DNA from 3 places in the Halomonas sp. M4R1S46 genome. Region 1 is predicted to be linked to each of the others. Evidence: riboswitches for the same ligand, from Rfam matches in the RefSeq annotation. Region 1 holds a riboswitch; each other region holds the start of a gene.

Region 1 (3,242 bases):
GCTGGACGACAATGACTGGCGGGTCTACGCCCTGAGCGGGCCCGATGACGGCCTGCGGGTGCTGGTCGGCGAGCGGGAGGACGTGCGGGGCGAGCTGGTGCGGCTCATCGCGCTGCGCACCCTGATGTCGGACCTCGTCGGGCTCCCGGTGCTGGCGCTGCTGCTGTGGTGGGCCATCGGCTGGGGGCTCCGCCCGCTGTCCCGCATGGCCGACCAGATCCGGAGCCGCGATCCCCAGCACCTGCCCCCCCTGCCCACCTCGCCGCTGCCCCGGGAGCTCGCCACCATCGCCGGCGCCCTGAATCGGCTGCTCGAGCGGATCCGTGACATGCGCACCCGGGAGAAGCGCTTCATCGCCGATGCCGCCCACGAGCTGCGCACCCCGCTGGCGGTGCTGGACCTGCACGCCCAGAACGCCCTGGCCACCCAGGACCCGGACGACCGCCGCGAGGCGCTCACCCAGTTGCGCGACGGGGTCGCCCGGGCCACCCGCCTGGTCACCCAGCTGCTGACCCTGGCCCGCCTGGACCCCGAACAGGAGGCCGATGCCACGGGCCAGCCGGTCGACCTGCTCCACGAGACCCGCGAGGCCCTGGCCGAACTGATGCCCCTGGCCGCCGATCGCGGCCAGGACATCCGGCTCGACGCCGACGAGGGCGCCGACTGGGGGCTGATCGCCGAGCCCGGCGCCATCGGCACCCTGGTACAGAACCTGGTCGGCAACGCCCTGCAGCACTCGCCGCAGGGCGCCCGAGTGCGAGTCTCGCTGACGGCCAGGGCGCACCATCTCGGCCTGAGCGTCGATGACCAGGGCAGCGGCATTCCCCCGGCCCGGCGTGCCCAGGCCCTCGAGCGCTTCCACCGCGCCGGGCCCGGAGCCGGGGCCGGCCTCGGCCTGTCCATCGTCGACCGCCTCGTGCAGCGCCATGGCGGCCACCTGGAGCTGGACGCGGCGCCCGGCGGCGGGCTGCGCGTCGTCGCCCGACTGCCCCGGCGCTGACCGCCTCGCGTCACCGTTGTTATCGAAATGTCATCGTTGTTTAAGCGCCCCTTAAGCTGACGCCCCTAACGTGGTTACATCGTGAGCCTTGATGACGACAACAACGACACGGGAGGAGCATGCCGATGACACAGGCGATGCCGATGGCGTCGACCGCCGCCCGGCAGCGAGCCGGCTGGCTGGTGATGGGCGGGGTGCTGGTGCTCGCCGCGGGCGGCCTGATCGCCTGCTGGGGCAAGGTCGGCCTGCCGCTGGGCCTGATCGGCCTGGCCGCCGCGGCGACCGCGCTGCTGCGCCCGGAGCGCGATGATCCCGGCGAGCCCGAGACCGCCAGCCGCACGCGGAGTCTCCAGCACCTCAGCCAGGCCAGCCTGCTGACCCTGGTGGCCCTGCAGCTGGCGGCCTGAACCGCCGCGCCTTTACAGCCTGCGGCCGAACGGGGATAGTGACGACTGACGACAGGGGCGCCGGCGCGGCAAGCCGCACCGGCTGAGAGGCACCCTCATCACCTGACCCGGATAATGCCGGCGGAGGGAGTCGTGCCGGCTCACCTCCGGGCCCGCGCCTCCCCTCCCCCGGGAGGCCCTATGCATTCCATCGATCCCGCCGAGCACCTGGCTCGGGTGCGCGCGTCCACGCCGCTGGTCCACAACATCACCAACCATGTGGCGATGAACACCATGGCCAATGTGCTGCTGGCCCTGGGGGCCTCGCCCGCCATGGCGCATGCCCGCGAGGAGGTGACCGAGTTCGCCGCCCTGGCGAGTGCCCTGGCCGGCTATGCCGCCGCCGGCGAGTCCGCCGCCGGCCCGGGCAGCTTCGCCGTGGCCTTCCTCGATGCCCTCCATGCCCTGGACGGCCCCACTCTCACCGCGCGCACGCGCCTGGAGATCACCGATGCGAGTTGACCTGTCCCTCTACCTGGTCACCGACCCGGGCCTGTGCGAGGCCCGCGGGCTGGTCGAGACCGTCATGGCCGCGGTGCGCGGGGGGGTGACCCTCGTGCAGCTGCGCGACAAGCATGCCAGCGACGCCGAGTTCGTGCCCCTGGCGCGCCGGCTCAAGACGGCACTGGCCGGCAGCGGCGTGCCCTTGATCATCAACGATCGCCTGGAGGTGGCGCTGGCCAGCGGTGCCGATGGCCTGCATATCGGCCAGGACGACGGCGAGGTGGCCGATGCCCGCGCGGCCCTGGGCCCCGAGGCCATCCTCGGCCTCTCGGTGCAGACCCATGGGCAGTTGGCCCGGATCGACGCGGGGCGGCTCGACTACCTGGGCCTGGGGCCGGTCTTCGCCACCCCGTCAAAGCACGACCACGCCCAGCCCTTGGGCTTCGCGGGCCTGGCCGAGCTGGTGGCGGCGAGCCCCCTGCCGACGGTGGCCATCGGCGGGCTCAAGGCCGAGCACGCCCGGGACGTGTACCGGGCAGGGGCCGACGGCCTGGCGGTGATCTCCGCCATCTGCGGCACCCCGGATCCCGAGGCCGCCGCCCGCGCCTTCCCGAGACGCTGAGCCCGGCTGCCCGCGCGCCTAGGCGCTGGGGCGGCGGTTCAGGGCGGTGCGTCGCTCGTGATAGGCGATGGCCAGGCCGCTGACGATGATCAGCGAGCCGCCCAGTAACACCCACAGGTCCGGCACCTCGTCCCAGATTCCCCAGCCCAGCAGCACCGCCCACAGCAGGGCCGTGTAGTCGAAGGGCGCGGCCAGCGCTGCCGGGGCATGGCGGAAGGCGAGGGTCAGTCCGGCCATGGCCCCCACCCCGAGGCAACCGGCCGTGAGGAAGGCCGGCCAGTGCAGGGCGGCAGGCGTCTGCCAGACCCAGGGCAGGGTCGTGGCCGAGACCAGCAACGGCACCAGGGTAGTGTAGAAGACCATCGCCCAGAGGTGCTCGCGCTCGCCGTAGCGACGCGCGGTGATCATGGTCAGGGCGTAGAACACCGCCGCCGCCACCACCACCAGGGCCCCGGGCTGGAAGCTGTCGCCGCCCGGCCGGACCACCACCAGCACCCCGACGAAGCCCAGCAGGGTGGCCAGGACCGTGAAGCGGTCGACCCGCTCGCCGAGCAGCGGCACCGACAGCAGGGTCACGAACAGCGGCGCGGCGAAGGCGATGGCGGTGGTCTCGGCCAGCGGCAGCAGGGTCAGCCCCCACATGAAGCAGATCATGGTGCCGGTGAAGATCAGGCCACGCAGCAGGTGCACCCCCGGCCGCCGGGTGCGCAGGGTCCGCAGCCCGCCGTTG
Region 2 (3,242 bases), 1.3 Mb from region 1:
GGCCGGCCCCGTTGTGGCGACTGGCCCGCCTCGCCGGCCCCCTCGTCCAGGCCGTCAGCTCCCGGGAGCGACGGGTCACCCGGGTCAACCTGGCCCAGGCCTACCCCACGCTTGGCGAGGCCGAACGACGTCGCCTGGCCCGGGACAGCCTGACCCACTCCAGCGCCACCATGCTCGAGCTGGGCTTCGCCTGGATGGGCGACCCGTCGCGGGTGGCGGCCTCGATCCTCGAGGTCCATGGCCGCGAGCTGCTCGACGAGGCCCGCGCCGAGGGCCGCGGGGTGATCGTGCTGGCCCCGCATTTCGGCAACTGGGAGATCCTCAACTTCTGGCTGTCGAGCCACTTCCCCTTCACCGCCATGTACGAGCCACCCAAGCTCGCCGCCCTGGACCCGGTGACCCGCCAGGGCCGCGAGCGCCAGGGGGCTCGCCTGGTGCCCACCAACCCCCGTGGCGTGGCGGCCCTGCTCAAGGCGCTCAAGCGTTGCGAGGCGGTGGGCATCCTCCCGGACCAGGAGCCGGACTGGGGCAGCGGGGTCTTCGCACCCTTCTTCGGTCGCCCGGCCTACACCGCCACCCTGCTGCCCAAGCTGGTCGCGCGCACCGAGGCCCGGGTGGTCACCGGCGTCGCCCGGCGCCTGCCCGGGCGCGGCTTCGCCCTGCACTTCCTGGCCGCCGACGCCCGGGTCTACGATGCCGACGAGGCGAGCTCCGCCGCCGGCGTCAACGCCAGCGTGGAGGCGGCCATCGCCCTGGACCCGGCCCAGTACCAGTGGGAATACAAGCGCTATCGCAAGGTCCCCGAGCGCGAGGCGGGACGCGCCGACTGGAAGCGCTTCCGCCTCTACTGAGGCCAGCCGCCTCATAGGCTCCCGCCCACCGGCCCCGACGGGACCGCTGTCCTGCCGGGGCTGGTAATGCCGATCCAAGCTGCTAGACTGGCCCTACTCGCTTGACGGGGTGCCGGTGGAACCGGCTGAGATGGCGCAGGTTCGACTTCGAGAGCGATCGAGAGAACCCAGCGCCGATCCCGTGGAACCTGATCCGGGTGGGTGCGTGGCGCAGGCCCGCACGTGAACCGGCGTAGGGAATCAGGCGGTGGGCCCGGCACGCCCCTTTCCGTCCGGCCCTCCTCCCGTCTTCCGCTTCGCTCGCCCCCGGATCCCGACCGCACCGGAGGCAAGATGGGCTACCGCTTCAGCGACCTGACCGATGCCTGCCAGCAGGACTGGCGCGCCTATATCGAGCACGACTTCGTCCGCGCGCTGGGCGCCGGCCGGCTCGACGAGGACGCCTTCCGCCACTACCTGGAACAGGACTACCTGTTCCTGGTGCATTTCTCCCGGGCCTATGCCCTGGCCGCCTACAAGAGCCAGACCCTGGCCGAGCTGCGCCACGCCTTCGAGGGCCTGAAGACCATCCTCGACGTGGAGCTCGACCTGCATGTCGGCTACTGCCGCGAGTGGGGCATCACCGAGGACGACCTGGCCCGGCTGCCCGAGGCCCGGGCCACCCTCGCCTATACCCGCTACGTGCTCGACACCGGCAGCCGCGGCGACCTGCTCGACCTGCACGTGGCGCTCGCCCCCTGCCTGATCGGCTACGGCGAGATCGCGAACTGGCTGAACGCCCAGGCCTCCACGATGCGCGGTGCGGCCAACCCCTATGATGCCTGGATCGCCATGTACGAGGGCGACGCCTTCCAGGCCGCCATGCACGACGAGCGGGCCTGGCTCGACGCCCGGCTGGCCGAGGTCACGCCGGAGCGCTTCGCGCGCCTGGCGACCATCTTCCGCGATGCCACGCGGCTCGAGATCGATTTCTGGCAGATGGGCCTGGATCGCGCGGACTAACCACTGCCGAGCAAGACCGTCGCGGCTGCCACGACGTACGGGGCGCCGGCGACAGGTCTAAGAGGGGGTCCTACGCCATGGATGGCGTCGGTAGCGCCCAGGGAGGGGTTCACAGCGCCCCCTCGCAGACCTGTCGACGGATCAGCCCCGAGACCGAGGCAAGCATGTAGCCACGATGACTCCGCCCGCCGGCGATGGCGGGCACCACAACGCTTGACGGGGTGCCGTTGATGACGGCTGAGATCATGCGGCGCGAGGCGCCCGAGCATGGATCCCGTTGAACCTGAACTGGCTAATTCCCTGACCACGGGGAGGGTACCAGCGTAGGGATCAAGCGACGCCCCGGCCCCGCCGGACGACGCCCCGCCTACGTCTCCTCCCGATACAACCACAACCGTGATGGACCCCAAGGAGACTCCCATGGCCAAGACCGATCACTTCCTCGCCGAGAGCGCCCGCGTCGACGAGGCCGCCATCCAGGCCCTGCCCGGCTCGCGCAAGCGCTACGTCGAGGGCTCGCGCCCCGACATCCGCGTGCCTTTCCGCGAGATCGCCCTGTCGCCGACCCGCACCTCCGGCGCCGACGAGGCCAACCCGCCGCTGCTGGTCTATGACACCTCCGGCCCCTACACGGACCCCGAGGCCGAGATCGACCTGCGCCGCGGCCTGCCCGAGCTGCGCCGCGGCTGGATCGAGGAGCGCGGCGACACCGAGCTGCTCGACGGCCCCACCTCCGAGTACGGCCGCCGCCGCGCCAACGACCCCATGCTCGCCCCGCTGCGCTTCGACCTGACCCGCACCCCGCGCCGCGCCAGGGAAGGGCACAACGTCACCCAGCTGCACTATGCCCGCCAGGGCATCGTCACCCCGGAGATGGAATTCATCGCCATTCGGGAAAACCAGCGCCGCCAGGCGCTCGGCACCGAGGAGGTCGAGCGCATCCTCGGCCACCAGCATGCGGGCCAGGGCTTCGGCGCCCGACTCCCCGAGGAGATCACCCCGGAGTTCGTGCGCGACGAGGTGGCCGCCGGCCGCGCCATCATCCCCAGCAACATCAACCACCCGGAATCCGAGCCGATGATCATCGGCCGCAACTTCCTGGTGAAGATCAACGGCAACCTCGGCAACTCGGCGGTGACCTCCTCCATCGAGGACGAGGTCGACAAGATGACCTGGGGCATCCGCTGGGGCTCGGACACCATCATGGACCTCTCCACCGGGGCCAACATCCACGAGACCCGGGAATGGATCATCCGCAACGCCCCGGTGCCGATCGGCACTGTGCCCATCTACCAGGCGCTGGAGAAGGTGGGCGGCGTGGCCGAGGACCTGACCTGGGAGGTGTTCCGCGACACCCTGATCGAGCAGGCCGAGCAGGGCGTGGACTAC
Region 3 (3,242 bases), 590 kb from region 1:
TGGCCACCAGGCCATCGAAGCCCTCGCAGCCGGCCACCGTCTCGATGGAATCGGCGATCACCTCCCGGGACACCAGCGAGTACTTCATGCCCTCGGTGCCGTTGGCGATGCCGTCGGAGATGGTGATGGTATTGAAGATCACGCCCTTGCCGCCGGCCGCATCGGCGCCGGCGCTGGCCTGCTCGGCCAGCTCATGGATATGGCTGTTGCAGGGGGTGACGCGGCTCCAGGTGGAGGCGATGCCCACCTGGGGCTTGGCGAAGTCGGCATCGGTGAAGCCCACCGCACGCAGCATGGCGCGGCTGGCCGACTTGCCGACGCCATCCACCACCGGGGCGGAATGGCGGCGGCGCGGATCCTGTGGCGTATCGCTCATGACGCGACGTCCTCTGTTCGGTCGGGTGACCTTCAGAGGGTGGCCGTCATCCCCCCGCCTGGCAAATGCTCAGGTGGCATGCGACGCCCGGGCCGGTCGCCACCAGGCCACCAGCAGGCCGACCAGGGTGGAGGCGAGCAGCGCCCCGAGGAAGGGCGGCAGCGTCGGCACGCCGGCCGGGAAGCTCGCCGCCAGCAGGCCCGCCACGAGGCTGCCGCTGGCCAGCCAGCCCGGCAGCACGGCCCCGGCGAGGCCGGCCACGCCGCCGGCCAGGGCCGCGGCGGCGCTCATCCGTGACCACAGGCCCAGCAGCACCGGCACCACGATGGCGGCGCACAGCAGGTCGGCGATCAGGAACAGCCGCAACACCGAGAGCCCCTGCAGGGCGATGGCCACCACCGGCACCATCAGCGCCACCGTGACCCAGCGCGCCACCGGCAGGGACAGGCCCCGCCGCCCGGCCCCGGCCACCACCAGGGAGGCGATGCCGTTCTGCAGGGTATCCACGCTGGAGGCGACCAGGGTCACCGCCAGCACCAGCGCCGGCAGCGCCAGCCAGTCCGGCGCCCCGGCCAGCAGCGCGAAGAAGGGGATCGGCGGCTCGCCCAGGGCGAGCCCGCTCATGGCGGCGAGGATGCCGAGGCCGCCGACCACCGCCACCACCAGCACGGTGACGGCGCCGCCCAGCCAGGCGCCACGACCCAGCGCCCGGGCGTCCCGGGCCGCCCAGACCCGCTGCCAGTAGCCCTGGTGGAAGAGGTTCGCCGCGGTGACGGCGATCACCAGGGTCAGGGCCACGGACAGGGCGTCGACGGTGGGGATCGACGGCATCGCGGCCTCCGCCGGCAGCGCCGGCAGGCGGACCAGGGCCACCCCGCCGACCACGGCCAGCAGCGCCAGCAGCAGCCAGGCCTGCCAGCGATCGGTGGCGAGGCTCGCGCGCAGGCCGCCCAGCGCCGTGTAGAGCAGCGTGGCCAGGGCCACCCCGATCACCACCAGCGCGGGCGGCACCGTGGACAACAGCCCGGTGATGGCGCCGATGGCGGTGAGCTCGGCGGCCAGGAAGCAGGCCATGTAGAGGATGGATACCAGCGACACCCAGCGCCGCACCCCGGCCCCGAAGCAGGCCTCGGCGTATTCGCCGATGCTGCGGCCCTCCGGCAGGCGCCGGCGGATGGCCGGCCCGAACAGGCCCAGCACGATGAACGGCAATGCCGAGCCGATGGCGTAGCCGGCCAGGGCCACGGGACCCACGAAGGCGCCGATCTCCGGCGGGGCGAAGAGGATCCAGGCCCCCATGCCGGAGGCCAGGAAGGAGAGCCCAAGGCTGGAGGCCGTCTGGGAGTTGCGGGCGGTGACGTAATCGTCGAGGGGCCCGTCGGCGCGCCGCGCCCGCAGGCCCAGCACGGTGAAACACAGCAGCGCCGCGCCAAGCACGGCTGACGTCAGGTAAGGCATGTCGCGCTTCCTCCGCCGGCATGAACCGGATCAGGTCCAGGGTCAGCGCCGAGCGCTCTCTCAGCCCCCGCCGGATGCAATATCCGGTCGAGCGGGACTCCCCTGGCGACAGTGAATGAATCGTGTTGGATGAACCTCAAGTGACGGCCGACTCGCCGATATCGCGTTCACACGCCAGCATGACATAACAGTGTCCGATGTCGAACGACCAGCCGCCGGAAAGCCGCCGTGCCCTTCTCCGAAGCCAGGGAACACGCCCCGGGCACCCGCACCGGAGATTCGCCGAGCCCCACGCCGCCTTCGACAACCGGGTCAGCGAACGCCTGCTGCGCCTGCGGGTAGCCCTGTTCGAGGGCCCGATGCGGGAGGGGCGATTGCTGCTGCAGGAGCAACGGCTCGCGCACGAGCCGATTTTTAACGCCGTATAGCCGAGCACAGGCACTTTTCGGACATTGCCTAAGACATTACCGGCGAAAACATTCCCGGTAGTGCCAGGCCAGATAGCCGCGATCGGGAAAGGCCTCGGCCTTCAGACGCAATGGCCGGCCATCGAGGTCCTGTAGCTGGTGTTTCAGGTGGCCCACGACACCCTCTGCGCTCAGCTCCGACGAGATGCGGATGCGATCCCGCTCATCGATAGCCAGCAGCCCCTTGTCGAAGGCACGATCGTGCAGGGCATTGAGACAGAGCCCGTTGGCCGGGTCGAGTCGCGACTCGGGCTGCGACTGCCAGGGCACGATATGGCTGGCGATCAGCAGGTCTTCGTGGCGCAGGCCCGTGATCACGCAGCGCGTGTCATAGCGGATCATCACCGCCTTGCGGAAGAGAGGCTGGCCGATGCGTCGCTTCTGCAGGCCAGTCGTCTCTTGGCCAGTGAAGTCGGCGTCGTTCTCGACCCTTGCGCCCTCTGCCGGCTCGTTGACCTCAAGTGCCGCCCAGGCTGCCTCGCACTCCTTCGCCACTGGCTCTGGGTCGGCGATAAATCGCTGCCAGAGCAAGCGGTCCTGTCGAGAGGCACCAGTAAGGCCTTTCTTCCCCAAGGCCTGGACCTCCGGATCGAGACTCGCGTAGTTGGTGAGTTTCATCGCCACGGAGTTGGCCGAACGTCCCATACGCTCGGCCAGCTCGATGACCTCCGGCCGACGCTTGTGCAATTGTCCAAACGTCAGCCGACAATAGAGGGACAGCACCTGCAGCCGATCCTGGTCCGTCCAGGCCTGTCGCTCTGCCACCATGGTTTCCTCTCTCCGGTTTTCCCCGCACCACGCTACCTTGGCGGGGCGGCACACGCCAGCGCCCTTACTGTTCCCTCGGCACCCGGCCCATCAGGTAGAACGCCTCGTTGGGCGGGGTCGCGGTAAGCGTCACCAGGCGATTGGAGAGGGCGAAGAAGGCGGCGATGGCGCCG

The links. Region 1 has a riboswitch for thiamine pyrophosphate ahead of OCT48_RS18660 (hydroxyethylthiazole kinase). Riboswitches for the same ligand answer to the same signal wherever they lie in the genome.
Region 2: it holds a riboswitch for thiamine pyrophosphate, as region 1 does, so the genes downstream of both, tenA (thiaminase II) here and OCT48_RS18660 (hydroxyethylthiazole kinase) in region 1, are expected to answer to the same signal.
Region 3: it holds a riboswitch for thiamine pyrophosphate, as region 1 does, so the genes downstream of both, OCT48_RS15945 (sodium:solute symporter family transporter) here and OCT48_RS18660 (hydroxyethylthiazole kinase) in region 1, are expected to answer to the same signal.

The regions. Positions count from the first base shown of each region.
Region 1 covers NZ_CP107008.1:4,037,562-4,040,803, forward strand. Annotated here, with positions in the region: gene OCT48_RS18650 (ATP-binding protein) at 1-1,000, shown strand, start outside; gene OCT48_RS18655 (hypothetical protein) at 1,126-1,407, shown strand; TPP riboswitch at 1,451-1,553, shown strand; gene OCT48_RS18660 (hydroxyethylthiazole kinase) at 1,588-1,908, shown strand; gene thiE (thiamine phosphate synthase) at 1,898-2,512, shown strand; gene OCT48_RS18670 (DMT family transporter) at 2,531-3,242, opposite strand, start outside.
Region 2 covers NZ_CP107008.1:2,773,867-2,777,108, forward strand. Annotated here, with positions in the region: gene OCT48_RS13015 (lysophospholipid acyltransferase family protein) at 1-851, shown strand, start outside; TPP riboswitch at 947-1,108, shown strand; gene tenA (thiaminase II) at 1,185-1,853, shown strand; TPP riboswitch at 2,061-2,200, shown strand; gene thiC (phosphomethylpyrimidine synthase ThiC) at 2,274-3,242, shown strand, end outside.
Region 3 covers NZ_CP107008.1:3,443,241-3,446,482, forward strand. Annotated here, with positions in the region: gene ilvD (dihydroxy-acid dehydratase) at 1-376, opposite strand, end outside; gene OCT48_RS15945 (sodium:solute symporter family transporter) at 446-1,834, opposite strand; TPP riboswitch at 1,824-1,948, opposite strand; gene OCT48_RS15950 (HNH endonuclease) at 2,299-3,069, opposite strand; gene OCT48_RS15955 (peroxidase-related enzyme) at 3,134-3,242, opposite strand, start outside.